Regions from separate parts of the Paeniglutamicibacter sp. NPDC091659 genome, predicted to be linked through region 2. Evidence: riboswitches for the same ligand, from Rfam matches in the RefSeq annotation. Region 2 holds a riboswitch; each other region holds the start of a gene.
The links. Region 2 has a riboswitch for S-adenosylmethionine ahead of ACIQLF_RS00775 (flavin reductase family protein). Riboswitches for the same ligand answer to the same signal wherever they lie in the genome.
Positions count from the first base shown of each region.

Region 1: linked by a shared signal. The riboswitch ahead of ACIQLF_RS07790 (acyl-CoA dehydrogenase family protein) and the one ahead of ACIQLF_RS00775 (flavin reductase family protein) in region 2 are both predicted to bind S-adenosylmethionine.
Region 3: linked by a shared signal. The riboswitch ahead of ACIQLF_RS13780 (methylenetetrahydrofolate reductase) and the one ahead of ACIQLF_RS00775 (flavin reductase family protein) in region 2 are both predicted to bind S-adenosylmethionine.

Region 1 is NZ_JBIVTO010000003.1:21,771-27,613, forward strand. It holds gene fmdA (formamidase) at 1-1,102, opposite strand, end outside; gene ACIQLF_RS07785 (zinc ribbon domain-containing protein) at 1,153-1,734, opposite strand; SAM riboswitch class I at 2,027-2,123, shown strand; gene ACIQLF_RS07790 (acyl-CoA dehydrogenase family protein) at 2,131-3,468, shown strand; gene ACIQLF_RS07795 (LLM class flavin-dependent oxidoreductase) at 3,550-4,953, shown strand; gene ACIQLF_RS07800 (DUF1345 domain-containing protein) at 5,096-5,746, opposite strand.
Region 2 is NZ_JBIVTO010000001.1:161,621-173,624, reverse strand. It holds gene dnaB (replicative DNA helicase) at 1-2,301, opposite strand, end outside; gene ACIQLF_RS00780 (DUF1801 domain-containing protein) at 2,814-3,239, shown strand; gene ACIQLF_RS00775 (flavin reductase family protein) at 3,351-3,860, opposite strand; SAM riboswitch class IV at 3,933-4,045, opposite strand; gene rplI (50S ribosomal protein L9) at 4,312-4,767, opposite strand; gene rpsR (30S ribosomal protein S18) at 4,783-5,022, opposite strand; gene ACIQLF_RS00760 (single-stranded DNA-binding protein) at 5,085-5,678, opposite strand; gene rpsF (30S ribosomal protein S6) at 5,725-6,030, opposite strand; gene ACIQLF_RS00750 (acyltransferase family protein) at 6,201-8,309, opposite strand; gene ACIQLF_RS00745 (hypothetical protein) at 8,489-11,248, opposite strand.
Region 3 is NZ_JBIVTO010000007.1:50,537-62,540, reverse strand. It holds gene ACIQLF_RS13790 (O-acetylhomoserine aminocarboxypropyltransferase/cysteine synthase family protein) at 1-1,113, opposite strand, end outside; gene metE (5-methyltetrahydropteroyltriglutamate--homocysteine S-methyltransferase) at 1,289-3,658, opposite strand; gene ACIQLF_RS13780 (methylenetetrahydrofolate reductase) at 3,737-4,663, opposite strand; SAM riboswitch class I at 4,765-4,882, opposite strand; gene ACIQLF_RS13775 (SDR family NAD(P)-dependent oxidoreductase) at 5,315-6,058, shown strand; gene ACIQLF_RS13770 (hypothetical protein) at 6,240-6,455, opposite strand; gene ACIQLF_RS13765 (sensor histidine kinase) at 6,628-7,707, opposite strand; gene ACIQLF_RS13760 (response regulator transcription factor) at 7,718-8,413, opposite strand; gene ACIQLF_RS13755 (M15 family metallopeptidase) at 8,501-9,163, shown strand; gene alr (alanine racemase) at 9,160-10,293, shown strand; gene ACIQLF_RS13745 (D-alanine--D-alanine ligase) at 10,290-11,282, shown strand; gene ACIQLF_RS13740 (deoxyguanosinetriphosphate triphosphohydrolase family protein) at 11,540-12,004, shown strand, end outside.

The DNA of each region.
Region 1 (5,843 bases), on a different contig from region 2:
TAGGGGCCGCACCCAGGAGCAGGTAGGCCTGTTCGCGGGAGTACCCGAACTTCGTGAGGTAGTCGATCGCGTGGAGGCACGCGCGCTGGTAGGACAGGTGCGAATCCAGGTAGCGCTGCTCTCCCTCGAGGGTTACCGAGGTGCCGGAGAACGCGATCCATTCGCTGAACTGCGGATCGACGCGGCCCGGCATGAAGATGGCGTTCTCCGAAACCCCGTAGGTGTCCATGCCGCCGCGGATGATGTCCACCCGCAGGTCGATGAAGCCGCCCATTTCGATCGCACCGCAGAACGTGATTTCGCCGTCGCCCTGGGAGAAGTGCAGGTCGCCCAGGGACAGGTTCGCGCCGTCGACGAACACCGGATAGAAGATCCGCGAACCCTTGGAGAGGTTCTTGATGTCCTGGTTTCCGCCGTTCTCGCGCGGCGGTGCGGTGCGTGCCGCCTCTGAGCCGACCCGTCCCCACTCGCTGGCCGGAACCCCGCCCAGCACGGCGTGCTCGGCCTCCGGCGGAAGTGCCAGCGGCGGGACGCGGAGGGGATCGGTGGCAATGAGGTCGCCCTCCCGCTTGTTCCACTTGGCCAACAGCGCGGCCGACGGGGCGGTGCCCATCAGGCCCGGGTGGATCAGGCCCTCGAAGGACACTTCCGGTACGTGCCGGGACGTGGCGACCTGGCCCGTGAAGTCCCAAATTGCCTTGTAGGCGTCGGGGAACTGGTCGGTCAGGAAGCCGCCGCCGTTGTTCTTGGAGAAGATGCCGGTGTATCCCCAACCTTGGCCGGCCAGCGGCCCGCTGTCCTCCTGCGGAATCGGGCCCACGTCAAGGATGTCGACGATCAGGAGGTCGCCCGGCTTGGCACCCTCCACGGCGAACGGACCGGAAAGCTTGTGGACGGTCAGCAGCGGTGCATCGAGGATGTCCTGGGCCGAGTCGTCGTTCTTGATGGCTCCGTCGAACCATTCGCGGCAATCGACGCGGAAAACGTCGCCGGCCTTGACCGTGGCCACCGGCGGAATTTCCGGGTGCCAACGGTTGTGGCCGAGTTTTTCCTGATCCTCGAACTTCTTGGTCGAATCGAGCGGAAATATCACTTCTGGCATGGTGCTTCTCCTTAAACGATGTCGTACTTGGGCGGGGATCCGGCGTCCGGTCAGGGGCGCGGAAGCTTTTGGTGCAGGGGGTTGTGGGTGTATCGGGTTGCCTGTTTTGTTGCACCGGTGCGGCCCGTGACCACTTCCGGTACGTGGGCGCTGCGTTTCGCTGAATCAATGAGCTTGAACTCGGTGGTGTTGGCGATTGAAAGGCGAGGCGAACTCATCTGGCGCCGGGCCTGCTGCCGGCACTCGGGACAGGTTGTGGAATCCGGCACCGTTGCCATGGGGAACGCCGATTCAAAGACTGTTCCCTCGGGGCATCGGAAGTCGTACAGCGGCATGTAATGTCCTCTCGATTGGGGCTGAAAACCGGATGTTTTGGGTTGTTCCTGAGAAGGCGGATCCCGCGTGGACGGCAACGGATGTGCGACAGAAAGGCGCGTGGACGGCAACGGAGCACGCAAGGCGGGAACGTCGGCCCGATCTCTCGCCGGAAAGGCCAGGGATCGGGCCGGCGAGGCGGACCGGCGAGGCCGAAGTGGGCGTCGGGGATTCAGTCGAAACCGCCCGATCGTCGCTTCTGGAGGACAATCGGCTGTGGGAAACGCGCGCAGTATGGCCCTGGCCAAGAAAATCATGATTGCGGCCGTCTGGCGGGTGGATTTTCACGCAGGCACGGAGGCCCTGTATGACGAGAGCTGCAGCAACGTGGAGTAACCAACAAGACCGACCGGGTGTCCTTTCGGCGCTGATGAAGCGTGACGGATCAGGATTGCCAACCGGACAAGATTAGGCGTTCTCACCTGCCCGTTTCGCTCAGGCTAGCTTTGAATCCCGGTCGGTACAAGGGGTTCAATGGGGTGATCGCAAGTACAAATGTGACGCCGATCATTTGCGCGGTGCCACGTAACCTTGTAGAAATATGAACAACAACCATCCAGAGCGGCCGAGAGATCTGGCTCAATGACGCCGCAGCAACCCCTCCCCTTAATTGGGCGGTAGGTGCTCACGCCAGACTCGATGGAGAACCAATCATGGCCGCTGAGTCCCCCCTTCACACCTTCGATGTCGAAACCGACCCCAATATTTTTGGGTCCGTCTCGTTGGAGGCGCTGGCAAGCAATGCGCCGGCTCGACACCTGCTCAAGCTGACTCCGGGTGTTCCGAACAACGGGCACTACGACGAACTTGCCGCGATTTTCCGACCGGTGTTTGCCCGGATTGCGGAAGGTGCCAGCGAGCGCGATGCCAATCGGACGCTCCCTTACGAGCAGGTCGGCTGGCTCAACCGCGAGCGCTTCGGCGCCCTGCGGATCCCGGTCAGCGAGGGCGGGTACGGTGCAAGCCTGAGCGACCTCTTCCGCCTCCTCATTGAACTTGCCGAGGCGGACTCGCAGGTGGCGCACCTGTGGCGTGCACACATCGCCTTCGTCGAATCGGCGCTCACGCTGCGGGACCCGGCCGTGCGCAGCCGCTGGACCGAACGAATCGCCGCCGGCCAGATCGTCGGCAACGCCTACACCGAACGCGGCGGAAACACCCTTGGCTCTCTCAACACCACCCTGGAGCAGCGCGGGGAACACTGGTTCGTGACCGGCGAAAAATACTATTGCACCGGCACCATCTACGCGGACTGGGTTGCCGTGGCAGCCTCCCACCCGAAGCTTCCCGGCCGCCAGATCGCCGTGGTCTCCACGCAGCGCTCCGGCGTCAAGATCTACGACGACTGGGATGGCTTCGGCCAACAGCTCACCGGGACGGGGTCCACGACGTTCCAGGATGTTCCGGTCGACACCCTGTTGCCGGAGGAACAGCAAACCAACGACCCGGAATCCGCGATCTTCCAGCTGGTGCTGCTTGCCGTGCAGGCAGGGATCACCCGCGCGTCGCTGAACGACGTGCGCTCGGCGGTGCAGGCCCGAACCCGCACCTTCAGCACCGGAACGGGTGTCCCGATCCGAAACGAGCCCCAGGTCCTGCAGCTGGTCGGTGAAATTTCGGCCACCGCCTTCGCCACGGATTCCATTGTGTTGTCCGCTGTCGCAGAGGTAGAAGTCGCACTTGCCGATGATTCGCTCAGCCCGGCCGAACGCTTTGCGGTGTGTGAACTCGCCGCAGACCGGGCGCAAACGATCGTCCAGCCGCTGGTTCTTTCGGCCGCGACCAAGCTCTTTGACGGGCTGGGGGCCTCGGCAACAGCCAAGGGCTGCAACTTGGACAGGCACTGGCGCAACGCGCGTACCGTCGCCACCCACAATCCCGCAATATACAAGGCCCGCATCGTCGGCGACTACGAGGTAAACGGAACCGCTCCCAAACGCCTCAACGCCGTCGGCGACCTCGGCTCAACCACCGGAACAGCCGGCTACTAAGGCCTTTCGGTACAGACAACTTTCCCTGACAGGGTTTGCTTCTGCGACCCGCGATTTCCCATACCCCCGCAAAGGAACATCATGAGCACGACTCCCGCACAACGCCAGATCCGTTTCAATGCCTTCGACATGAACTGCGTTGGTCACCAGTCGCCTGGACTGTGGAAGCACCCGAAGGACCAGTCCGCACGTTACAAGGACCTGTCCTACTGGACCGACCTTGCCAAGACCCTTGAAAAGGGAAAGTTCGACGGCATCTTCATCGCCGACGTGCTGGGCACCTACGACGTTTTCGGCGGCTCCAACGAGGTGCCGTTGCGCGCCGGAACCCAGGTTCCCGTCAACGATCCGATGATGCTCGTCTCCGCCATGGCCGCAGTGACCGAACACCTGGGATTCGGCGTCACGGCCGGCACCGCCTACGAGCACCCCTACCCGTTTGCCCGTCGTCTGGCCACTCTCGACCACCTGACCAAGGGACGCGTCGGATGGAACGTGGTGACCGGGTACCTGCCCTCCGCGGCACGCAACATGGGCCAGGAAGACCAGCTGGAACACGACGAGCGCTACAACCACGCCGACGAGTACATGGAAGTCGTCTACAAGCTTCTCGAGGGCTCGTGGGAAGAGGACGCGGTGGTGCGCGATGTCGAACGCGGCATTTTCACCGACCCGACCAAGGTCCACGAGATCAAGCACGAGGGCAAGTACTTCAAGGTTCCCGGCATCGCGATCACCGAGCCGAGCCCGCAGCGCACTCCCGTGGTCTTCCAGGCGGGCGCCTCTCCGCGCGGCCTGAAATTCGCCTCGGAAAACGCCGAAGCCGTGTTCGTGACCTCGCCGACCAAGGAAATCCTCAAGGAAACCGTCACCAAGATCCGCGATGCCGCGGAGGCCGCTGGCCGTGACCGCTACGACGTGCGCATCTACGCCATGCAGACCATCGTCACCGGCCCCGACACTGCCAGCGCCGAGGCAAAGTTCGAGGACTACAAGTCCTACGCCGACATTGACGGCGCCCTGGCGCTGATTTCCGGCTGGATGGGCGTCGACCTGTCCACGTACGGTCCGGACGACGTCATCGGCGACAACGTGAAGTCGAACGCCATCCAGTCCTCCGTCGCCACGTTCCAGAAGGCCAGCGGCGATGACGGCAACCCCTGGACGATTCGCCAGCTTGCCGAATGGGTCGGCGTTGGCGGCTTCGGCCCGATCACCGTCGGTTCCGGGGCCGAGGTCGCGGAAAAGCTCATCGACTGGGTTGCGGAAACCGACGTCGACGGCTTCAACCTCGCCTATGCCATCACTCCCGGCACGTTCGAAGACATCGTCGAGTTCGTGGTTCCGGAGCTGCAGGCCCGCGGCGCATACCAAAGCGAGTACGTCGAGGGCACGCTGCGCAACAAGCTCTTCGGCAAGGGCGACCGCGTGCAGGATTCGCACAAGGCAGCAAACTACCGGCTTTCCGACGCAAAAGTAGGCTAAGGGGCCCCTGCCGGTTGGCCGAGGCCGGGAGTGCTCCCGCGACCAACTGCTTTCCCGACGGGGATCCCGGCGTTGCCGGGGTCCCCGTCCCTCCAACCCAATCCGGGACTTGCCATGCCTGGACGTCCGGCCTTGGCACTGGTCAGGGGGCCAGACTGACGACCAAGTTGATGGTGGTGGCCAGGATTCCCGTGCCAAACACAAACGCCAGCAGGCTGTGGCGCAGCGCCGTCGAACGCATCTCACGTGTGGTGATGTTTGTGTCCGACACCTGATAGGTCATGCCCATGCTGAACGCCATGTAGGCGAAATCGGTGTACTGCGGCGGTTCCTCCTGGTTGAAGTCGATGCCGCCGGGGGACCTGTCGTAATAGATCACCGCATAGCGCAGCGTGAACAACGTGTGTACGAGTAGCCACGACATTCCCGTGCAGGTCAACGCCAGTAATGCCAGCAGGAACCGCGAGCTTCCTTCGACTTCCTTGCTGCCCAGCATTACCAGGGCGACCGCGACCAACGACCCCACCGCGGCCAAAAGGATAAGCAGATCCGAGGTGCTGCGGCCGGGGTCCTCTTCCTGGGCGTGGGCGGCGGTGCGGGCATGGTCCATGGGGGCGATGGTCGACCAAACCGTGAGGTTGTAGACCAGCGCGGCGACTCCCCATCCCACTGCCGGCGCATACAGCCAAGCGCCAAGAAGCCCTGTCAGCACGGCTGCGAGGCCACCGCCGAGAACCATGCCGATGATGCGCAGCTGGCGGTGCCGTGTGCGTCGTGTGCGTGTGGTCTCCATGTGGCGATCATGCCACGGTCCGCCATTGCGACGCAGCAGGTTCGAACGAAACGTTGCCCCTTGTCAGCGTCCCCTTCGAGGCCGAATTCTTGCCCGA
Region 2 (12,004 bases):
GGCCCGAGCCGATTCCTTGTCGTAAATGTCTTCACGGTGCAGCAAGATGACCATATCGGCGTCCTGCTCAATGGAGTTGTGAACTGCGATGCCGTTGGCGATGAAGTTGTGGTTTCCAATCACCGTTGCATCGAAGACTTCTTCTTCGCCATCGGCTTCGATGGAGATGATGTTGTCCCAGAAGATGTCGTTGATGGCCTCAACCTGAAGTTCAGCATCGTCCAGGGTTTCGGCAACGCGGCTCAGCGGCTGGCGCACCGCGGTCTTGAGCACACCCTCGCCTTCCGAAGAACTAGTGCTTTCCTCGAGAATCTCGCGAACGCTATTCCACACCTGAAGTGGCGCGGCACCCAGTTCAACCGGTTCGTTGTTGTTGATGATGGCATCAAGCAGGCTCTGCGCCGCGCTGGCCTGTTCGCCTTCAACTCCGATTTCCTGCAGGAAGCGTTTCTGGTCATGATCGCCAACAATTTCCACAACACAGGTGTTGGTGGTGCGCTGGCTGATCTTGCAGGTGACGCCGAAGCGCAGGAGCAACCGTGCGATGTCGTCAGCAAGCTTGCGCGAGTGGGCGCGGTACCGGATCTGCCCAGAGGCACCGTTGGCGCTCACCGTTCCGGCTGTTGCCCACAAACTACTGAGGAAGAGTGCAATGCCGGTCTTGGGCAGCGAGAATACGCCCTCGGGAATGAACTTGATCAAATCCCCAAGCTTGGCCGGGTCATCGTTGTCCACGGGCACTTCATCGGCAACCGGCGCGTTGCCAATGAACTCGGCAATGGTGATGATCTGTTCGTCATCCCAATCGGTTCGCTGCGAAGGTCCATTGACGTGGCGCGGAATACCCAGACGGTCGCCGACCTGCAGGTCGCCAAGAGCCTGCCACCCTTCATAGGTGAAGAATGGGTGGTTGGCGGTGGCACGGATGGTGCGTCCGGAGGCGAGCGTCATCTTGTACACAGGCTTTACACCCGTGGAGAAGACGTGAGTAAGGTGGCGTTCGACGTAGCGCAGGCTGTCATCAAGTGACCACACCGGAACGTCCTTGGCACCGGTGGCAAAGAGTTCACCCATGGTGGTCTCGGCGCCGGTATCCGAACGCAGGACCTTGGTCCCTGCCGTGAGACAGCCGGATTCACGGAGGTCAGAAACCATTGGCTTCTTATCGGTACGCTGTTCGGAACCACGGTTCAGCTGGGAAAGCGCAATAACCGGCACATCTAGTTCTTTGGCGAGCAGCTTCAAGGAACGAGAGAACTCGGAGACTTCCTGCTGACGCGATTCCACACGTTTACCCGAGCTCATAAGCTGCAGGTAGTCAAGGATCACGAGCTTTAGATCGTGCTTTTGCTTTAGGCGCCGGCACTTTGCACGAATTTCCATCAACGACATGTTCGGGGAATCATCAATGAACAGCGGCGCGTCGTTGAGCCTGCCCATGGTGGTAGCAATCTTGGACCATTCGTCGTCCTTGATGGTGCCCTTACGCAGGTTCTGCAGAGCAATGCTTGCCTCTGCCGAAAGCAGACGCATGGCAATTTCGTTGCGGCCCATTTCCAGGGAGAAGAAAACAGCGGTCATATTGTTCTTAATGGCTGCTGACCTGGCAAAATCCAATGCAAACGTGCTTTTGCCGACGGCCGGGCGCGCTGCGATAACGATCATCTGGCCGCCGTGCAAGCCCTGGGTTAGCTCGTCGAGTTCATAGAAACCGGTGGGAACACCGATGACGCCTTCGCCACGGCTACCAGCGGATTCAATTTCATCGACGGTCCCTTCGATGATGTCGCGCAGCGGAACGTAGTCTTCTGCGGTACGACGTTCGGCTACCTTGTAGACCTCAGCTTGGGCTTCGTTGACGATTGCATCGACTTCGCCGTCCTGGGAGTAGCCCAGCTGGACGATTTTGGTCCCCGCATCAACCAAGCGACGCAGCACCGCTCGCTCACGAACAATTTCGGCATAGAAACCCGCGTTGGCCGCGGTCGGCACCGACTGAATCAAGGTGTGCAGATAGGCCGGGCCACCAATGCGAGTGATTTCTCCGCGCTTGGTGAGCAAGTCAGAGACGGTCACGGCGTCGGCAGGTTCGCCGCGTCCGTATAGGTCGATGATTGCTTCGAAGATCGATTCGTGAGCCGGGCGGTAGAAGTCCATGCCGCGCAGTACTTCAACGCAGTCGGCGATGGCATCCTTGGAGAGCATCATGCCGCCGAGCACACTCTGCTCCGCAACCAAATCCTGTGGCGGTGTACGGCCATAGTCGGATTCGGACGTGGCTTCCGTGCTGGACAGCGACATGGATTTTCCCTTCAAGCTTCGCGGGTTCCCGGTTTTCCGCATCATTATCTACTTCAGTGTCGCAGGGTCGGCCGACCTTTTGGTACGTCCAATCTCACGTGTGCGAAGAGACACGCAAGCCTGTGGAAATAGGTGGGGAACACTGTCACCTTAGACCCCATTTGCCTCAAACCCAACACCGTTATCCACAGGGGCTGTGCATAACCTGTGCACCTTGCGGCGTGTTGTGTGCACAGTCTGGGGAGAACATTGTGGATTACCGATGATTTTTGCCAAAAATATAGAGCTGACTAGGTATTATGCATTTACATGCCTGTGGACAGAAAGTAGTTATCCACAGGTTTGCGGAGTAAAAAACTTGGTTATACACGCAAAAACCCCGAGATTCCGCGGTTAATCTCCGTCGGTTTCCACGGTTACCCACAAACTATCCACAGCTATCCACGGGGTTCGGGGAAATCTGGGGATTAACAAGGTTGATGACCGTCGACAGCGCTGTAATACTGGCTCGCATGGCCGCCAATAAAACAACCCCCACCCGGGTTGATCCACACGAGTTCATCGCCTCCGTCACCCACCCCGTTCGGCGCGCCGACTCACGTGCGTTGCTGGAGATGATGGAGGAAGTCTCCGGGCAGCCGGCGACCATGTGGGGGCCGACGATCATCGGATTCGGAACCTACCACTACAAATACGATTCAGGCCGGGAAGGCGACGCCGGCGCGATCGGGTTCTCGCCCCGCTCAACGATCCTGGCTCTCTATGGCCTGACCATTGCGCCGGAGTCCGGGGAGCTCTTGGGCAAGCTGGGAAAGCACAAGCGCGGTGTCGCATGCCTGTATGTCAACAAGCTCGCTGACGTCGACTTCGGGGTTCTCACGGAGTTGGCGCGGTACGGGTACCGCCACATGATGGAAGTCGTCCACGACCCTTCCTAGTCGCAGGGGCGGTGCCTGCCTCGCTGCTTCCACCGAAAAGAGGAGGCCTGCCGGTAGACCCAACATGCGGTGCGGATCGCTACCGGCAGGCCCTGTGCTTCCGAGTGGCGTCTAGGAGACGAGCTGTTCGGCTTCCAGTCGACGGAATGCCGACCCGTGGAAGACCAGCGGGGAATTCGTTTCATCGCTCGTCTGGTGGCCGTGCACGCGCAGCAGCACGACGTGGTGGTCGCCCGCGGGAATCTCCTGCTCCACGGAGCAATCGAGCCACAGGCTTGCATCATGGAGCAGGAGGGCGCCCTCGTCGGTGGAATCCAGGCGGAGCCCCGCAAAGCGGTCTCCTGTCTTGGAAGCGATCTGGCGGCAAACCCCCTCGTTCTTCTCGCTGAGCACGGATACCCCGATGCGGGCACTGGATCGAACAACCGGCCAGGTGCGCGAGGTGTTCTGGACCGCGAACATCACCAACGGCGGATCCATCGAAACGCCGACGGTGAACGACGAGGCGACGATGCCCTGCGGCTCACCGTCGACGATGGCGCACAGTGCAGCAATGCCAGAGGGATGCTGGGCGAAAACGTTGCGCAAGGTGTCTGGGGTGAGGTCTGTTGCAAGAGTCATGGCTCGGTCCTTCGGCTTCATGCCCACCTTGAATCGGGTACGCGCCAAAAGCGCAGCTGCCCATCATCCAGTGTGCAGTACTTGCCCCCGGGGTCCCGCGGGCCGAATCGTCACCTGGAGCACCCCACTACCGCGAGAGGGTTGCCGGTCAACAAGCCAGGGCTTTTGCGTTGACACTCTTGATTCATGACTAACGTTAGGAGAAAGGTTTAGCTTCAGTCAAAGATTGTTTCGACACAATGGGTCACGAAGCGTAAGAATCGAACATTCTGCGACCAACATTCGCTTTTCGTCCTCATCTGTCGATATAGGGCCTCCGCACCATTTGGTCGATGCCGGCTCGTTGGCCCCATGCAGGCACCCAAGCGATCGGTTAACGCAATGAGGACCCCACCCGAAGGTGGAGTCCTCAATCGCTTATCGTCCCGAGGGGCGATGGGTGTGCAGAGAATTACTTCTTTGCAGCAACAACCAGCAGCGAGATGGTCGCGGATACATCGGTGTGCAGACGCACGGTAGCCGAGTAGTTACCCGTCGACTTGATGTGATCGTTGATCTCGATGTTGCGCTTGTCGATCGCGCCAACGCCGGCGGCTGCAACAGCCTTGGCGATGTCGTCGGTCTTGACGGTGCCGAAGAGGCGACCGGTAGCGCCGGCCTTGACGGTCAGCTTGACCGGCTTGGCGGAGATAGCGGCGGCAAGTGCCTGTGCTTCTTCCAAGGACGCAACGGCGCGAGCAGCACGGGCGGCCTTGATCGACTCAACCTGCTTCTCACCGCCCGGGGTCCAGGTGATGGCGAACGAGCGCGGGAGAAGGTAGTTACGTGCGTAACCGTTCTTCACCTCAACGATGTCGCCTGCGGCACCGAGGCCGGTAACTTCGTGGGTCAGAATGAGCTTTGCCATGTTTGTATACCTTCCTTAGCCGCGGCCAGCGCCGGAGTAAGGCAGCAAGGCTACTTCACGCGCGTTCTTGATGGCCTGTGCGATCTTGCGCTGTTCCTGAACGGAAACGCCGGTAACGCGACGGGCACGGATCTTTCCGCGATCCGAAATGAACTTGCGCAGCAATGCTACGTCCTTGTAGTCGATGACAGTGATGTCAGCGGCCTTCAAGGGGTTGGACTTTGGTTTGGGCTTACGGAGTTCAGCCTTAGCCATCGTGGAGCTCCTTTATCAGGTGGAGCCCGCAGAATTTTCTGCGGGATGGTGAATAATTTTGTTTAGAAGGGCGGTTCGTCAGAACCCGGGTTGCCCCATCCGCCGTTGTTTCCTCCGGCAGGAGCGCCCCAAGGATCGGCTGCAGGTGCATTCCAGCCGCCACCGCTGTTTCCGCCGGCGTTGCCGCCACCGAAACCACCCTGGCCGCCGGCGTTGCCGCCGCCGAATCCGCCGGCATTGGCGCCGGCATTCTGCTGTCCACCAAAGCCACCGTTGCCGCCAGTGCCGGAGCGCTGGGTGCGGGTGACCTTTGCGGAGGCGTAACGCAAGGACGGGCCGATTTCATCGACCTCGAGCTCGGTGACGTTACGCTTTTCGCCTTCTTTGGTTTCGTAAGAACGCGACTTGAGGCGGCCCTGAGCAATGACACGCATGCCCTTGGTCAACGTCTCAGCGACGTTTTCGGCAGCCTCACGCCACACCGATGCGCGGAGGAACAGCGTGTCGCCGTCCTTCCACTCATTGGACTGGCGATCGAAGGTTCGCGGGGTCGAAGCGATCGTGAAGTTCGCGACTGCCGACCCTGACGGGGTGAAACGTAGTTCTGGGTCACCGGTCAAATTACCGATTACCGTAATGACGGTCTCGCCTGCCATTGGAGCCTCCTAAAAGGTGTTGTTCTACGAAGATCGAAAAGCAGAATTACTCTGCAACGACCTTTGCCTCTTCCGGGCGGGTGATCTTGGTGCGCATGATGGTCTCATTGAGGCTCAACTGGCGATCAAGTTCCGCGGAAGTAGCGGGGGTGGCGGTGAAGTTAACTACCGCGTAAATGGCCTCATTCTTCTTCTGAATGTCGTAGGCCAGGCGGCGACGGCCCCAGATGTCAACGTTCTCGATGGTTCCACCATCGTTACGTACAACGTCCAGGAACTTACCGAGGGTCGGTTCAACGGTTCGCTCGTCGACCTCGGGGTCGATCAGCACCATCAATTCATAAGCACGCATGTGAACCCACCTCCTTTGGGCTAAACGGTCACGGCATTTCCGCAACAGGAGGTTCTTTGCATTTGCTGTCGTCGATACCCGATTGCCAGGTACGACAGAAACAGCCTTGTCCAGTCTAGCGGAAAATCGCTCCCTGACCCGACGGACCCGCGTGCGGTGCGTCACTGCGGTCACCGCACGCGGTCGTCCAGTCCGTCGGCGCGCAGCTTCGCCTCAAGTCGGGCGCCGAAGACCGGGGCAAGGGTGCGCATGTAGGTGTCGGAGATGTGGTGTTTGTCCCGGTATACCAGCACGTTCCCGATCACGGCCGGGCAGAATCCGCCGACACAGAACTGGTCGGAGAAATCCAGCACGCCGACCCGCGGCTCGCGCTTGGCCGCGGCGAGCGTGAAGTCGTTGGGCTCGAAGGCCCTGGATGCCGGGGCGCCGCAGGATTCCAGGTCATCCGGATGCTGCGCCACGCAGTCCCGCGCAAAAACCTTCGTCCCGGGGCGCGGGGTGTCAACGATCGGGTAGACCTTGATGCCGGCGTCCTCAAGCTTGCCCCAGTACTCGGCGAAGCCCTCTGCGGCACCCTTTTCCAGGACGGCCCCGGCCCAGTGACTGGTCACCACGGCATCCACGTCGCCGCGGGAGATGATCCGCTTCAAGGTGTCCGAGTTGGCCTGGTGGCACGAAATGCTGCCGTTTTTCTCGGCAATGCGCTCGGTGGCAGTGAACGGGCAGGAATTCTTCAGGTAGGTGAGCAGCGTCCAGCCGTGTTCCTTGGCGGTGGCTTCCAGCGCCCGGTACCAATGCGTGGCATGGGAGTCGCCCACCAGGGCGATGGTCAGGGTTCCGTCCTCCGCTCCCTCGGCGCATTCGCGGGTGAACGGGGAATCCGGTTTCTGCACGCACTCGCCCAGGTGCGGGCGGTCGCGCTCCGCGTCGGCGGGGACCGGGATGATCTGCTTCTTGCCCGGCAAATAGGGCGGCGCGCCGTCGGGGATCGAGGCGGCACCGAGCTCGGGCGGAGGTTCCGCCAACAGCGTGGCGGCCGCGTCTTCCTTCGCGACGGTGTCGCGTTGGGCCAGGGTCCCGGGGGCCAGGGACATCGCCGTAACCAGGGCGACCACGACCGCGCCGGCGCCCAATGTCCGCCACTTCGAGGAAGACAGCGGAGCCAGGGTGCGCACCGGGGTTTCGATCCAGCGGTGGCTGGCCCCGGCGAGCAGCAGCGACAGCACCAACAGCCCGGTTCCCTGGGCCGAGTCCGGCTCGCTGCCGGAGAAGTGCAGGAAGAAGATGAGTACCGGCCAGTGCCACAGGTACAGCGAGTAGGACACGTTGCCCACCCATTGCACCGGGGGAAGTTCGAGGATTTTCTGCGGGGCCAAAGCTCCACTGGTCTCCCCGGCCAGGATCACCGCCAGGGTTCCGGCCACCGGCAGCGCCGCGGACAGACCTGGGAAGGACGTGGCCGCGTCAAAACCAAAGGCCGCAGTGGCGATGGCGGCGAACCCTGCCCAGGCCAGCGCTGTACGGGCGCCTGGGGCATGGAACCAGCGGCCGTTGCGTCGTCGTCCGGGTTCGTGCGGGGCCAGCAGAAGCGCCAGGAGTCCGCCGGCGGCCAATTCCCAGACACGGGCCGGGGTGACGAAGTAGGCGGCAGGGCTCCCCGAGCCCACCAGTGCCATCGAGTAGGCAAGCGAGGCAACGACGACCGTGCCGAAGACCAGTAGGAGCGCGGTGCGCGGGAACGCGCCGGCGGTTTCCCGCCGGCCATACCGCATCTGGCCCAGCCATACGGCCAGCAACACCAGCAACGGCCAGACCAGGTAGAACTGCTCCTCGACACCGAGCGACCAGAAGTGGTTCAGCGCCGTGGGCGCGGAATCGGCCGCGAGGTAGTCCACGGAGTCGGCGGCCAGCACCCAGTTTTCCACCGAAAAGGCGGCGGCCAGGGCCGCGATTCCCACGGCTTTCCACTGCGTGGCCGGCAGGAAGGCCAGCGTGGCTCCCAGCACCGCGATGATCACCACGGCCGCGGCGGGCAGGATCCTGCGCACCCGCGCGGCCCAGAACCCCGGCAGGTCGATGCGACCCGTCTTGCGCACCTCGCGCAGCAGGTGCCCGGTGATCAGGAACCCCGAGATCGCAAAGAACACGTCGACCCCGATGAAACCGCCGGGAACCAGTTGCGGCGCGAGGTGGTAGGCCACCACGAGCAGCACCGCCACGGCGCGCAGCGCCTGGACCTCTGGCAGGACACTGCGCGGAAGCTTCGGTTCGGCGGTCATATCCGCGAGCAAAGCACGCTTCGGTGAACAGCGGGTAAAGCACCGGCGTCGGGAGGCCCCGACACTGCGCCCGTGCGAGCCCCTTCGGCGGCGAATCCGCAGTCCCCGACGCGGCGGAAAAGGCTGAAGCGCCCCAGGACAAGTGTCCCGGGGCGCTTCAGTGGATGGAGCAGGTGGTGCTAGTTGGCGGTGAGGTTCAGCTTCTTGGCCAGCTCGTCCACCAGTTCGTCGGCTGCGACCAGATCGGATTCAGCCTTGACCACGGCAGCTGCGGCCGCATTGGCGTCTGCAACGGCGTTTACGTGTGCGGTCTGGGCTGCATCACGAATCGCGGCGAGCGGGGCCAAGGTGGTTGCGGCCGCGGTCTGGGCGACCGTGGCGTTCTGCAGCTCGATGCCCTTGGTGAAGACCGTGTTCTGGGCGCCCATGAGGTTCATGATCGTGGCGCCCAGATCGGCGTTCAGGCCGGGGATGCTTGCCTGGACATCAGCCTTGGCAGCCTGGTCGCGAACTACGTCGCCCTGGGCAGCCAGGATTGCAGCAGCGTTGGCGTCGAGTGCGGACTGGGCCGCGTCGCGGACGTCCTTTGCGGACTGGGCGTCGTCCTCGGCGTCCTTGACGTCGCCCTCGACACCGGCAACATCAGCAGCCAGCTCCTCGGCGAAGTCCTTGGCGTCGTTGGCCGCATCCTGAGCGTTGTCGACAGCGGTCTCCAGCGCCGGGTTGACGTAGGCCGCGGCGACTGCGTCGTCGTGGTCTTCGGTGGCGTTGGAGAGAACCAGGGCGTCTGCAGATGCGGTCGCGGTCGCGGTCGCCTTTGCGGATTCCAGACCCGGAACCAAGGCCGCGGCGTTGGTCAGCTGGGTCGTCAGGGCGGCCAGCTCGTCTTCACGAGCGCTCTCGGCAGCCAGCGCATTGTTGAATGCGGTCTGCTTGGCAGCGACTGCATTGTGCGCAGCGGTGGCAGCCGACACAGCGTTGCTGTGGTTGGTCGTCGCAGTGTCCAGGATGCCGATGGCGGTGTTCAGCAACGCCGAGGCGGCGTCCTTGGCATCGATGAGGCCCTGGTTGGTCGGGTTGCCCAGGAGTGCGGCAACTGCGGCGTCGTAGGCGCCCTGCTTCTGATCCTTGTCCGACGAGGCGGCGATCTTCGCGTCCGTCGTGGTCACGACATCGAGGTCGGAGCCGGTCGCTGCCGTCTTGGCTGCGGCCAGTTCACCCGCGGCGGTGTCGACGTCATCGGTCGCGTTGTTGAGCTGGATCTGCTTGGCGGCCTTGTCAGCGGTCAGGGAAGTGACCTTTGCCTTGGCCTTGTTCAGGTCGTCGGTTGCCTTGGCGAGGGCGTCGGACGAAGCGGTCGACGCCGACTCAGCGGCCTCGAGGGCCGTCTTGGTGTCGGCGACGGTCTGGAGCTCTTCCGGCGTCGGGGTGGCAGTTGCCAACGCAGCCTTGGCATTTGCCAAGACCAGCTCCGCGGCGGCCTGGTCGGAGACGGCATCTGCATGGTTAGCCTGTACGTCGGCCAAGGCATCCTCGGCGTCAGCCAGATCGCTGTTGGCTGCGTTCAGGCCCGTGTTGGTCGTGTTGACGGTGGCCTGAAGGCCCGCCGTCTGCCCCTGCAGGGTCACGATCGAGGCCTGCTTGGTGCCGATACGGACAGTCAGGGACCCGACCAATGCATTGGCGCCATCGAGCTTCGTCTGTGCGTTCAAGACGGCATCCTGGGCTGCACCGTGGGCGTTGATCGCGGAGGCGTAGGCTGCCTGAGCGGCAGCCACTACGCCATCGGCGGAGTCCTTGGCCGACTGTGCCGGTGTGGCGGCAGCGTTGGCATTGGCGAAGGCAATTTGCATCGCAGCAGCTGTCGTTGCAGCACCGGCGCTGGCGATCTTGGCGTCGCCGACGGCCTTCTCGGCCTTGAAGAGGTCAGTCACTGCCGTACGGTAGTCGGCGGCGTCCTTGGAGGTCTGCGCAGCATCGGCAAGATCCTGGGCGGCCTTGTCGGCGGCGGCCTTTGCATCGGCGGCAGCAGCGTCTGCTGCTACCTTGTCCGCTGCGGCCTTGTCTGCCGCAGCCTTGGCTTCGGCGATCTGGGCATCGGAAGCGGTCTTGTCGGCGGCGGCCTTGTCGGCGAGAACCTTGGCCTCGGCGGCAGCCTTGTTGGCGGCAGCCTGAGCGGCGGCAGCCTCGTCCGCGGCAACCTTGGCCTCGGCAGCGGCCTTGGCGGCGGCGGCCTTGTCAGCTGCGGCCTGAGCGGTGGCGGCCTTGGCCTCGGCGGTTGCCTTCGCGGCGGCGGCCTTATCCTCGGCAGCCTTGGCGGTTGCGGCCTTTGCTTCTGCGGTCGCCTTCTCGGCGGCAACCTTTTCCTCTGCGGCCTTCGCTGCGGCGGCGGCCTTGTCTGCGGCAACCTTGGCAGCTGCGGCCTTCGTTGCGGCGGCCTTGGCGGCGGCGGCCTTGGCATCGGCAGACTTGGATGCTGCGGCGGCCTTGTCGGCGGCAGCCTTGGCCGCTTTGACGGCCTTGTCGGCGGCAACCTTCGCCTTGACCGAAGCCTTCTTCGCGGCAGCCTCGGCCTTCTTCAGCTTCGACTTTGCGGAGGCCTCTGCCTTGTCGGCCTTGTCGGCTGCAGCCTTGGCTTCAGCAGCCTTCTTGTCTGCGGATACCTTGGCCTTCGCTGCGTCATCGGCTGCTGTCTGGGCGCCTGAAGCCTTAACTGCTGCGGCTTTGTGCTGCGCGGCCTTCGCCTGTGCAGCGGTGATCGCGGTGTTCGTCGGGGTTGAGTATCCCGCCAGCTGGATGTTGTGCGCCGTCGGCGCAGTGGCCGATCCTGCGGCCGTACCGGATGCGGAAGTGCAACCGGTCAGCGCGAGCGATGCCAAGGTGGCAAACGATGCTACGGCCAGTACTGCTTTATTACGCTTGGGCGTGCTGTAGTTCAAGAGATACTCCATCGAGTCAAAGAGGGTTTTGAGCAAAAATGAGCGGACGTGTCCTGAACGGATTAGCGATCAGGCCCCAACACAATGAACCGCTCCGAGTTTAAGACACTCATTTTTAATGATTTCGAGGTACCAAAGAACTTGATTTTTTGTGAATATTTTTCAAATTCCCCCGGTGCAACACACTGTAACTCAAGAGATCAACGCTTTGGAAAACACTATTGGAGCGGATGAAAATTTCCCGCAAAAGAAATTAACAACCGCGCAAACAATTGTTCAACAATAAATTACCGTGCGATGAAATGTTTTTAATTTGCAGGCATTCTTTCCCTGGTTTCAGGGCGTCAAAATGCTTGAATTTTCAAGGTTATTTTGGGTTTTCCGGTGAGGCGGCCACAATATTCAAAAAAGGCCAATTTCCGCCGAGTTCCCGCAATCGCGAGAACCATTCACCCCACGATTCACCCTCTAATTCACCCTCTAATTGCCCCATAAATTTCCGCGTCATCTTCGGGTCACAATCGATAGACATAGCCTCGGGGACCCCGCGAATCGACCGCAAGGGGCGCGGGCAACCTTTTGTTGAGTTGGCAAAAGGCCCCTCCATGGCAACGTCCAGAGATTCGACATACCGCGGTTCCAGAATTTACCCTGGGCCCTCCGATCGATTTCCAGTCGAGGAATAGTCATAAAAACTTGACAGTGAACTGTTTCACACAACAATTTGCACTGCCATTGACAAGCACGTCGCGATAC
Region 3 (12,004 bases), on a different contig from region 2:
GCCGATGTTGGCGGCCAGGGCAAAGAGTTCGACCGAGTCGACGACCTGCGGGACGCCGGCGGCGTCGTGGAGGTCGAAGGAGAACACGCAGCCGGTCCCGGCCGGGAAGTCCCGGTGCGCCAGCACGTGGTCCTGGTGATTGGCGAGCGACGGGTGGTGGACCCTGGCCACGGCCGGGTGCTCGTTGAGCGCCGCCACCAGGTCCAGCACGTTGGCCTGCGCCTTGGCCACGCGCAGCGTGAGGGTCTCGATTCCCGTGAGGATCGCAGAGGCGGAGGCCGCGGTGAGCGTGGGACCCAGGTCGTGCAGGAACTTGGAGCGGGCAAGCATCAGGTAGGCGTTGGCTCCGTAGCGTTCCAGCAGGGAGTCCCCGTAGTAGCGGGCCTTGGGCGCGGCGATCTGCGGCCAGCGGGCCGCATCGGAGAAGTCGAAGGTGCCGGCGTCGACGATCAGTCCCCCGAGCACCGATCCGTGGCCGGCCAGCGCCTTGGTGGCCGAATGGACCACGATGTCCGCGCCGAACTCGATGGGGCGGTAGGCGGCCGGGGTGGCCAGGGTGTTGTCGACGACCACCGGGATGCCTGCCGCGTGGGCGACGTCGGTGATGGCGCGCAGGTCCACCAGGGTGATCAGCGGGTTGGAGACGGACTCGAGCAGGAAGCCGCGGGTCTTCTCGGTGATGGCCGCCGCCCAGTTGGCGGGGTCCTCCGGGTCGACGAAGGTGACGGTGATCCCGAAGTCGGCGAAGGTGTCGGTGAGCAGGTCGACCGTGCCGCCGTAGAGCTTGTTGGAGGCCACCAGGTGGTTGGGTCCCTGCAGCAGGGCCAGCAGGGAAACGGCGACGGCGGCCTGGCCCGTGGCGGTGGCCAGCGCGCCGATGCCGCCCTCCAGCGCCGCGGCGCGTGCCTCCAGCACGGAGACCGTGGGGTTGCCGGTGCGCGAGTAGGTGAAGCCGGCCTTCTTCAGCGAGAAGAGCTCGGCGGCGGTGGCGTAGTCGGTGAACTCGAACGCCGCGGAGTTGTAGATCGGCACGGTCATGGGTCGGTGCGGGCCCGCCGGGCTGTATCCGGCGTGGATTTCGGTGGTGGCGTTCTGCCAGTTGCTGGTGGCCATGATCGTGCCTTTCGGGGCCTGGTGCTGGGGAAAATTTCGGGGAGGGACGTGCGGGGTCGCACCGGATTGCGGGTCGGCGCAGCCCCGCACGTCAGTCCCCTGTGCCGCCGCGGGGCCCGGTCAAGATAGGGACTCGGGTGCGGGCCCTGCGGCGGGCATGGGGGGCGAAAACGTGTTAGGCGTTTGCGCCGGCGTTTGCGCCGATGGTGGCGCGGGCCGCGAGGGTGGCCTCCACCAGGTTGGCCAGCGAGGCCTCGGTCTCCGCGTAGCCGCGGGTCTTCAGGCCGCAGTCCGGGTTGATCCACAGCTGCTTGGCCGGCAGCGAGGCCAGGGCGATCTCGATGAGCTCGGCGACCTCTTCGGTGGACGGCACGCGCGGGGAGTGGATGTCGTAGACGCCCGGGCCGATGCCGCGGCTGTAGCCGAACTCGGTCAGGTCCGCGGTGACCTCCATGCGGGAGCGGGCGGCCTCGATCGAGGTGACGTCGGCATCCAGCGCGTCGATCGCGTCGATGATCTCGCCGAACTCCGAGTAGCACAGGTGGGTGTGGATCTGGGTGGCATCCACGGCGCCGGCGGTGGACAGGCGGAAGGAGTCGACGGACCACTGCAGGTAGTCGGCCTGGTCGGCCTTGCGCAGAGGCAGCAGTTCGCGCAGCGCCGGCTCGTCGACCTGGATGATGGAGATGCCGGCGTCCTGCAGGTCCTCGATCTCGTCGCGCAGCGCCAGGGCAACCTGGTTGGCGGAAACCGCCAGCGGCTGGTCGTCGCGGATGAAGCTCCAGGCCAGGATGGTGACCGGGCCGGTGAGCATGCCCTTGAAAGGCTTGTTGGTCAGCGACGCGGCGTAGGAGATCCACGGGACGGTGAAGGCGGCCGGGCGGGACACGTCGCCCCAGAGGATCGACGGGCGGGTGGCGCGCGAGCCGTAGGACTGCACCCAGCCGTTGGCGGTCTCGGAGAAGCCGTCGAAGTTCTCGGCGAAGTACTGGACCATGTCGTTGCGCTCGGGCTCGCCGTGCACCAGCACGTCCAGGCCCAGGCGTTCCTGCAGCTCCACGACGCGGGCGATCTCGGCCTTGAGGAAGCCCTCGTAGGCGGCGTCGTCGATGCTGCCGTTGCGGTGCGCGGCGCGGGCCGTGCGTACCTCGCCGGTCTGCGGGAAGGAGCCGATGGTGGTGGTCGGCAGCACCGGCAGGTTCAGTGCGGCGTCCTGGGCTGCCTCGCGGACGTCGGAGGCCGAGCGGGAGAAGTCGGCGTCGGTGAGCGCGGCGAGGCGCTCGCGGACGGCGGCAACGGTGGTTCCGGCGAACGCCGCGCGGTGGTTGATGGCGGTCTCGGCGGCGGACAGCTCGGCGGCGATCGCCGATTCGCCCTGCGCCAGGCCCTTGGCCAGGGTGATGACCTCGGCGACCTTCTGGTTGGCGAAGGCCAGCCATTCCGGCAGGTGCGCCGGCAGGTTGTTTTCCAGGGCGACGTCGTGCGGGACGTGCTGCAGGGAGGTCGCGGTGCCCACGGCGATGGTGCCGTTGGACTGCTCGACCTCGGTGCGCAGGTTCTTCAGGATCTCCAGCGATTCGGTCAGATTGTTGCGCCAGATGTTGCGCGAGTTCACGATGCCGGCCACCAGGGTGGAGCCTGCGAGATCGCCGAGGAACTCGGCCTTCGGGGCCAGGCCGCGGACCAGGTCAGCGTGCACTGCCTCGACGCCGGCACGTGCCAGCAGGCCCTGGGTCGCACCCGGGCGGGTCACGTCGCCGGCGGTGCCGTAGCCGAAGGTGACAAAGAGGGCCGGGCGTTCGGTGGCGGCTGCGATCTTGGCGTAGACGGACTCGGCCAGCGCGCCGGGAACGGCGAGCGCGGCGCCGCGGTCGGTGACGAGTGCCGGCTCGTCGAGCTGGACCCACGGGGCGCCGGCGGCGGCAAGCTCGGTCAGGATCTGTGCGTAGGCGGCGACGACCTCGTCGATGCGGGTCAGCGGGTCGAAGCCCTCTGCGGCGCCGTCCTCGGCCTTGGCCAGCAGCAGGTAGGTGATCGGGCCGACCAGCGTCGGGCGGATGGTGTTTCCGTTGGCCGCGTGGGCCTTGAAGGACTCGACCAGCGGCTTGGCGTTGGCGGCGATCGGGGTGTTCTCGCCGATCTCAGGAACCAGGTAGTGGTAGTTGGTGTCGAACCACTTGGTCATTTCCAGCGGGGCGCGGGACTCGTCGCCGCGGGCCAGCACGAACGAGGCGGCGGTGTTGATGGTGCCGTCGGCTGCTGCCAGGTCGGCGAAGCGGGTCGGCAGTGCGGAAAGCGCGACCGTCGCGTCGAGGACCTGGTCGTAGTAGGCGAAGTCGCCGGGCAGCGAGGCGTCGGTGGCGCCCAGGCCCAGGGTGGTCAGCTTGGCCAGGTTCGCCTGCTGCAGCTCAAGGGCTGCGGCGTGCAGGGTGGCCTCGTCGGTGCGGTTTGCCCAGTGGGCTTCGAGGGCCTTCTTGAGTTCGCGGTTCGGGCCGATGCGCGGGTAGCCGAGGATGGAGGCTGCGGGGAAGGTCGACTTGGTCATGGGGTAGCTCCTTGGGTGTTGAACGTGGGGGGAAGAGTTAGTGATTTGATGGGTAAAGGTTTTGAAGTGCCCGGGCGCCTAGACGGCGGCGCGGGCGGCCCAGGAATTGACGACCTGGGCCCGGGTGCGGGGCAGTTCGAGCCTTTCGATGACATCGAGTGAGCCGCGGTGGTCGTTGAAGGTGTAGAGATGGACGCCCGGGGCCCCGTCGTCGAAGGCGCGCCGCGCCAGGGTGACCGCGGCGGTGACTCCGATGTAGTGGCGTTCCGCGTCGGTGCTCGCCGTTTCCAGCGCGTGCGCCAGGATCGGGTCCGGTTCGACGCCTGTCATGGAGGCCAGCCGGTTGAGACGCTTGAGCGAATTCAGCGGGATGACCCCCGGAATGATCGGGATGGACACCCCTGCTCGGCGGGCCGCATCAACCAGGTTGGTGTATTCCTCGGGCCGGAAGTACACCTGGGTGATTGCGTAGTTTGCCCCCGAGCGTTCCTTGGCCAGCAGCACCTCCACGTCGTGATCGAACGACGGGGATTCGGGGTGCTGGATCGGGTAGGCGGCCACGCCTACCCCCAGCCGCCCGCCGGCCAGTGCCGCCGAGTGCTCGGTTTCGACCTCGCGGATGAGTTCGATCAGGTAGCGGGCGAAGGGGAATTCCCCGCGCCAGCCATCCGGATCGGTGGGCAGGTCGCCGCGAAGCGCGAGGACACCGCGGACACCGAGCGAGATGAAGTGGCGGATCAGGTTCTCGAGGGACTGGCGACTCTCCCCCACACAGGTCAGGTGCGCCAGCGGGCGCAGCCTGGTGTTCTGGATGAGGTGTTCGATCAATTCCAGCGAGGCCCGGCGGCGTGCGTGGGTTCCCGAGTAGGTGACCGACACGTAGTCGGGGTTCGTGGCCTGAAGCGCCTCGATGCTGTTGAAAACGCCCTCGGTCGCGTCGCGGTTCACCGGCGGGTACAGCTCATAGGACAGTGACGGCGGGGCCGCGGACGGTGTAATGCTCATGTGTGACTCCTCGTCTAAACGAGGGAGGCCCCAAGGTACGCCACAAAAGCCCCAGCGATCCGTACGGATGACTGCGGCGATGGTGAGCAGGTTTTGAAGCGGCTCCATCGCTTCTGGCCTTAGCACCCTCAACAACGGAGTCCCCGCACGGGGGAATCCATCGTGTGATGGTTGCTGCGGCGTCAACGAGCCAGATCTCTCAGCCGCTCTTGATGGTTGATGCATTCATCATGTTCCACGCTTCAAGGACGGTGCAAGGCGCCGGCCGCGTCCCGCGTCACGCGGGGCAAAAACACTTCACATGACGATTTTTTGTCATCTTTGGCAACGTCGCCCGAGCCATTGTTAAGAGCGCGCCGAGCCGACTTTGCCCGATTTCCCGGTCACTTTCCGCTTGAGCGTTACTTTTGGCTTCCATTGTGAAGCCTTTGTGACAGGGGCGCTCGGGGCGTCGACGACAGAGCCCAGGGGCGGGTGGCGAATGAAGTCATTGTGGCAAGGGCGCCCAATGGGATACTGTCGTCGCGACACGATTTCGTCGGATCCGCCAAGACGCGGCGTCCTTCAACGCGCCAGCTGGCGTGATCCTGTAGACCGGCGGTCCGCCCCAGTGGACCGCCCAGCCACGTAAACGCGAAAAGGGGAATGGGAATGCAGCTTGCCAACAAGGTAGCCATCGTCACCGGCGGAGCATCGGGCATCGGGGGCGCCATCTCCCGGGTGTTGGTGGCCCGCGGCGCCAAGGTCGTCGCCGTCGACGTCAACGGCGAGGCCGGCGCCGCGCTCAAGGGGGATCTCGGCGGTGACGTGCAATTCCTGTTGGGCGATGTCAGCGACAAAGCCGTGGCCGCAGCCGCGGTGGAAGTGGCGAGCGAAACCTACGGCGGGCTGGACGCACTGGTGAACAACGCCCATGCCTCGCGCCAGGCCATGTTCAACGACCTGACCGAGGAGCAGTGGGAGCTCTCCTTCAACACCGGCTTCCGCGCCACCCGCCAGTTCATGGCCGCGGCCTACCCGCTGCTGGCGGTCAACGGCGGCTCGGTCGTGAACTTCGGCTCGGGTTCGGCGATGGTCGGCCAGATGACCCAGGCGGCCTACGCCTCCGCCAAGGAAGCCATCCGCGGGCTTTCGCGCGTGACCGCCAACGAGTGGGCCAAGGACAAGATCCGCGTCAACGTCGTCTCCCCCATGGCGTTGACCGAGGGGGTCAAGGCCTGGAGCGAGGCATACCCGCAGATGTACCAGGACTCGCTGGCCAAGGTCCCGCTGGGGCGCTTCGGGGATCCGGAGGAAGACGTCGCGCCCATCGTGGCGTTCCTGGTCTCGGATGACTCGCGCTACATGACGGGCCAAACCCTCATGGCCGACGGCGGGGCGAACAAGCTCTACTAGCCGGCACGGCAGCAAGACTTCCGGGTGCAGACCGCGGGTCCGTCAACAGGTTCCGCGACCTGCACCCGGCAATGGGTTCCCGCTGACAGAATGCAGCACGGAACCGATTGGACCAATCGTCCGGTGATCTCCATGTCGAAGGCGCATGCCCTGCGGAGCAGATTCACCAGTTTCTTGGCGGTCACTGTTTTCCGGCACCGAAAGCTGTGAATCGCAACGGTAAATGGCCGGATTTTCGCGGGGTTTGGTGGCCGATGAGTCGAGCCAGTCGCTCGTCATCAACAATTTCGGACGTGGGCACGTTGAGGTCCTTCGCCACCTGCGGGCGTTCGATCTCGGTCAGTAACCGGTCGCTGAGCCGAAAATTCCCACCGGCGGTCCATGCTGGGGTTTTCAATGTTCCATTTCGCGCTCTTGCTGCTTTCAGTGTTGCAACACCGCATGCTCTACTTCACCAGCGAGAAGCCCATCACGGTACTGGTGACAGGAAATAGCAATGCCCAAAAATCGCTGCGCCACCTCTTCAACACAGCCGGTCTCGAAGCAACGCATGCCCGACAGTTCTCTTGTTACTGCCCAACATCACCCGGTGCGGTCGGCAGGTGGATCGCAATGCGGAGCCCGCCAGCGGGGCGCGGGGCAATGGTAAGCGTTCCGTCGTGTGCGAGGGTGATGCTTTTGACGATTGCCAACCCGAGACCGACGCCTGCGTGGTCGCTCGTGCGGGTGCGTTCGGTCCCGCGCTGGAATCGTTCGGTGAGCGTGGAGACCAGTTCTTCGGTGAGTTTCTCACCGGTGTTCTCGACGATGAGCACAACGAATTCGGGGCCGACCTTGGTGTTCACCCAGACTGTCCCCTGCACCGGGAGGTTGTGGACGATCGCATTGTGCAGAAGGTTCGTGACCATCTGCAGCAGGAGTGCGTATGAACCGAATGTCGGGGTGAAACTGCTGGAAGCATCGATGGTGACTCCGCGCTTTTCCGCAAGCGGGAGGAGGGTTTCGGTTGCTTCTTCGACCGCCAAGGAAAGGTCGACGCGTTCTCGCGTGAAGGATCTCTGGTCGGCCCGTGTGAGCAACAGCAGTGCTTCGGTGAGGTCGATTGCACGAGTGTTGACGGTGTCGAGACGTTCGAGAAGTTCGTTGGTGTTTCGGTCCGGGTCGTTTCGTGCCACGTTGAGAAGTGTCTGTGTTATTGCCAGCGGTGTGCGCAGTTCGTGGGAGGCATTGGCGGCAAATCTCTGTTGTTCGGCAACGTGTGTTTCGAGTCGTTCGAGCATCGTGTCGAAGGAATCGGCGAGTTCGCGGAACTCGTCCTTTCTGCCCTCCAACCGGATTCGGTGGGATAGCGATCCGTTCGCAGCGGTTCGGGTGGCGTCGGTGATTCGGGAAAGGGGCGCGAGCATTCGACCGGAGAGGAGCCAGCCTCCAAGCACTCCGAACACCAGCAGGAAGGCCATCACTGCGGCTACTGCGGGACCGAATGCGCGTTGGAGGTCGGAGCGGTTTGGAACGAATCCGCCATTGTTGTTGATCGCGCCTTCAGGAACATACCGAAGAAGGAAGATCCACACGGCGGCGAGTAGCAAAGCCCCTGCGAGCACGAGGAACCCGACGTAGCTGAGGGTGAGCTTGAGCCGTACGCTCATCCCCGGTGTCCTATGCACGTCCGCGTCCTTCAGCCTCGGGGACGGTCCCTGTATCGATGCGGTATCCGACTCCCGGGACAGTGGCGATGATCCAAGGCTCGCCAAGGCGCCTACGCAGTGCCGAGACGGTGATGCGTACGGCGTTGGTGAACGGGTCGGCGTTCTCGTCCCAGGCGCGTTCCAAGAGTTCTTCGGCGCTGACGACACCGCCTTCGGATGCGACTAGAACTTCCAGGACAGCGAACTGCTTTCTGGTAAGTCCGACGTAGCGCCCCTCTCGATGGACCTCGCGGCGGAACGGGTCCAGTCGCAAGCCTGCAATCTCTCGTACGGGCGGCCGGTGGTGTGCTCGCCGGCGGTCGAGGGCACGGAGCCTGAGCACGAGTTCCCGGAGTTCGAATGGTTTCGTGAGGTAGTCGTCGGCACCGAGCCCGAACCCGGAGGCCTTTTCATCGAGACGGTCGGCGGCGGTAAGCATGAGAATTGGCGTACCACTGCCTGAAGCCACGATGTGTCTTGCGACCTCGTCGCCGGACGGCCCGGGGATATCACGGTCAAGGATGGCGATGTCGTAGGTGTTGACGGTCAGCAGTTCCAGGGCGGTATCGCCATCACCGGCGATGTCTGCCGCGATCGCTTCCAGGCGTAGACCATCGCGGATACCTTCGGCCATATATGGCTCGTCTTCGACGATCAACACGCGCATGCTCCCCATGCTACGAGGTGAGACATATCGTCGGCATATCGAAAACCACATACATGCTGGCAACATCGGACGCTCTTGACTGGAAACATGACGTACAACGAACCAGCACAAACTCCCGGACGACGGAAGCCATCGACGATCGTCGTCATCATGACGGCCGTCTTGGCATTGGCCACCGTCCTCCTGGTACTCATGGTGGGAGCGATTCTCGGGGCTCGCGACTTCCATCCGGTGTCGAACTATCTCGAATCCCCCGCAGCGCGCTTCGCGAAACCTCACGGGAAGCAATCCGGGGGGCTTGGAGTGGCGGGCGGTGACGTCCCCAAAGGCACGACGGTTGCCTCTGACATTCCGGCGGTGGTTAACCTGGATCCCGCTCTCCGTGCTGCCTTGGGCAGGGCCTCCAAGGATGCAGCCCGGGAAGGAATCAAGTTCCATGTCAACAGTGGTTGGCGTTCCCCGGATTTCCAGCACAATCTTCTCCAGCAAGCGGTCACTACGTACGGTTCCAAGGAGGAAGCCTCCCGGTGGGTGGCAACCGCGGAAACCTCCGCACATGTGTCGGGGGACGCGGTCGACATTGGGCTTTGGGACGCCAGTGCATGGCTGTCCAAGAACGGTGCGAAGTACGGGTTGTGCCAGATCTACGACAACGAGGCTTGGCACTTCGAACTGCGTTCCGAGGCGATCAAGAATGGTTGCCCCGCCAAGTATTTCGACCCTACCTACGACCCGAGGATGAAGCGGTGACCAGCACGCCCTGCCGCGCCCAGTCCACGGTCGTTGGTCTCAGACCACCCACGCTGCAGACGATCCCCGAATCGATCGCGAAGAACATGGCAATCGTGCAAGCCCGGTCCGACTCCCGAATCATGGCAGTGGTAAAAGCAGACGGTTACGGACATGGCGCCCTGACCGTGGCCCGCGCCGCGATCGCCGCCGGAGCACAGTGGCTTGGCACCACCGATTTCGACGAAGCCGTGAACCTGCGCGAGGCGGGCCTGAGCGTGCCGATCCTTGCCTGGTTGAACCCCGCGGGTTTCGATGCCGGGGCCGCCTCGGCAGGCGGGATCGACTTGGCGGTCGGCTCGGTCGAGGAATTGCAGACACTTCTCGAACAGCCTTCCGGTGCTGCCGTCCGCATTCACTTGCACGTGGATACCGGCATGTCTCGAGAAGGTGTCCCCCGCTCCGAGTGGGACGCCATTATCCTCCGCGCCCTCGAGGGACAACGGCGAGGCAAGATCTTCGTCGTCGGCCTCATGGGGCATCTACCGTTGGCTGACCGGGCAGACCCAAGGGCAAACGAAGAAGCAGTTGCGCTCATGCACGAAGCCAAAGCCAAGATCACGGCTGCGGGGTTCGATGATCCGATCACCCACCTGGCCGCTACCGCCGGCGCGCTGACGGACCCTGCGACCCATTTCGGAATGATCCGACTCGGGGCCGGACTTGTCGGCATCGATCCGAGCGGGACCACCGACCTTTCCGGCGCATCCCGCTTGACCGCACCCATCGTGCACAACGCAACCGTCATGCCAGGAACTCCCGTCGGCTACGGCGGCACCTACACCACCGATCGGACGACTCGGCTGAGCACCCTGCCGGTGGGCTACGCCGACGGAATCCCTCGAGAAATCTCCCCGGACGCCTCGGTGGAGATCCACGGATGCCGGTACCCGGTGGTCGGACGCGTCTCGATGGACCAGATCGTTATCAACACCGGGGCCACCTACTACCCGCGCGGCACAACCGCGACCGTGTTCGGCCCGAAGGACGGGGTCACACCAACCATCCAGGAATGGGCCAGCTGGGCCGGTACCATTCCCCACACCATCGTCACCAACATCGGATCACGAGTGAAAAGGACAATTGCATGACACAGCACATCTTGGTCATCGGCGGCGGCCAGAACGCCGAACACGACGTCTCGCTGGCAACAGCCGTAGCCATCGGAAAGGCACTGTGCAGCAACGGATTCGAGGTCACCGACGTCACCATCGGCCGCGATGGAATCTGGAGGCAGGCCCGAAGACCGCTTGGAAAAAGCGCCGCCGCCTCGCTTAGGAGCGCATTGTTCTTCTTCGAGCAGGCGGATGTGGTTTTCCCCGCCCTGCACGGCCCCTTGGGCGAGGACGGGACGCTGGCAGCATTGTGTGCACTCGCCCATAAACCCGTAGTCGGCTCGGGCCTGCGGGCAGGAGCACTCGGCATGGACAAATGGGCAACGAAGCTTGTTGCCGAATCCACCGGGATACGTACCGCGCGAGGGAGACTGGTCCACGCAGCCGACATGGAGGACATCGACTTCGAGACAGACGTTGTCGTGAAACCAGCTTCCTCGGGGTCCAGCTACGGCGTCGGCTTGGCGCGGGACACCGCCCAGCTTCGTGAGGCGCTGCGGACGGCAGCGCGCTTTGATGACCGGATCCTCATCGAGCACGTCGTTCACGGACGGGAGATCGACGTTGCCGTCATACGCGAGCCTGACGGAAGTTGCTGGGCTCCGCCGCCGCTTGAGATCCACACCAGTGGCTTGTTCGACACGACCACGAAGTACGACGGCTCAGCTCGGTTTAGCGTTCCTGCCGATCTCGGCAGCACGGAGCGCGACGCGATCACGCGGGTGGCACTCGAAATGTTCGAGGCACTCGGTTGTGCCGGTGTAGCGCGCATGGATTTCTTCCTCACCGACGAAGGCCCCGTCCTCAATGAGGTCAACACAATGCCCGGAATGACAGCCGAATCCCAAGTACCCAGAATGTTCGCGGCTGCGGGCATCCCTTATGCGGAACTCGTCACCCGGCTGGTGAACGCTGCGACGGCGCCAACCGCTGAGCCTCTCGCGGAAGGGCAACAGAACCGGTGAGGCTAATGTGCGCGCCAGCACGCTCGTCCTGGATACATTGCAGCCCCGGATCCAGCGACTCTCGGGTCACTCCTCCCCAGGCCCCACTACCCTGCTGGTTCTTGAGACAGTGGTAAGCGGCAGCCGTCCGTTGAAACCCTGTACCGGTGTGAATCGCAGTCGAAGGCGCCGTCAAGCCAAATCATTTGCGACATCATTCGAATGTCCCGTGGTTTGTCCGCGACTGGCACCCGGCGCCCACTAGGCTGGTTCGCACCATGGATACCAGGCAGAAAACCCACCAGACCGGCGGACGCGACCGCGCGATCATCGAGGAGATGCGCGCCGGGGAAGACGAATTCCGCATCGACATCGAGCGCATCAGGTTCTCCCCCTACTTCTCGCGGCTCTCCGCGGTGACCCAGGTGATCCCTCAGGCGGGCGCCGGGACCGTGGTGCACAACCGGCTGACGCACTCGCTCAAGGTCTCCGCCGTGGCGCGCTCCATCGCCATCGGCCTGATCAATGCCGACGAGCCCACCCGGAAGCTCGTGGCCGGGCTGGGCGGTTGCGACCCCGTGGTGGTGCAGGCCGCGGCGGCGGCCCACGACATGGGGCACCCTCCCTTCGGGCACCTGGGCGAACAGGAACTCGACCGCGTGGCCCGCCAGACGCTCGGACTGCCCGACGGCTTCGAGGGCAATGCGCAGAGCTTCCGCATCCTCACAGCGCTGGACAGCTGC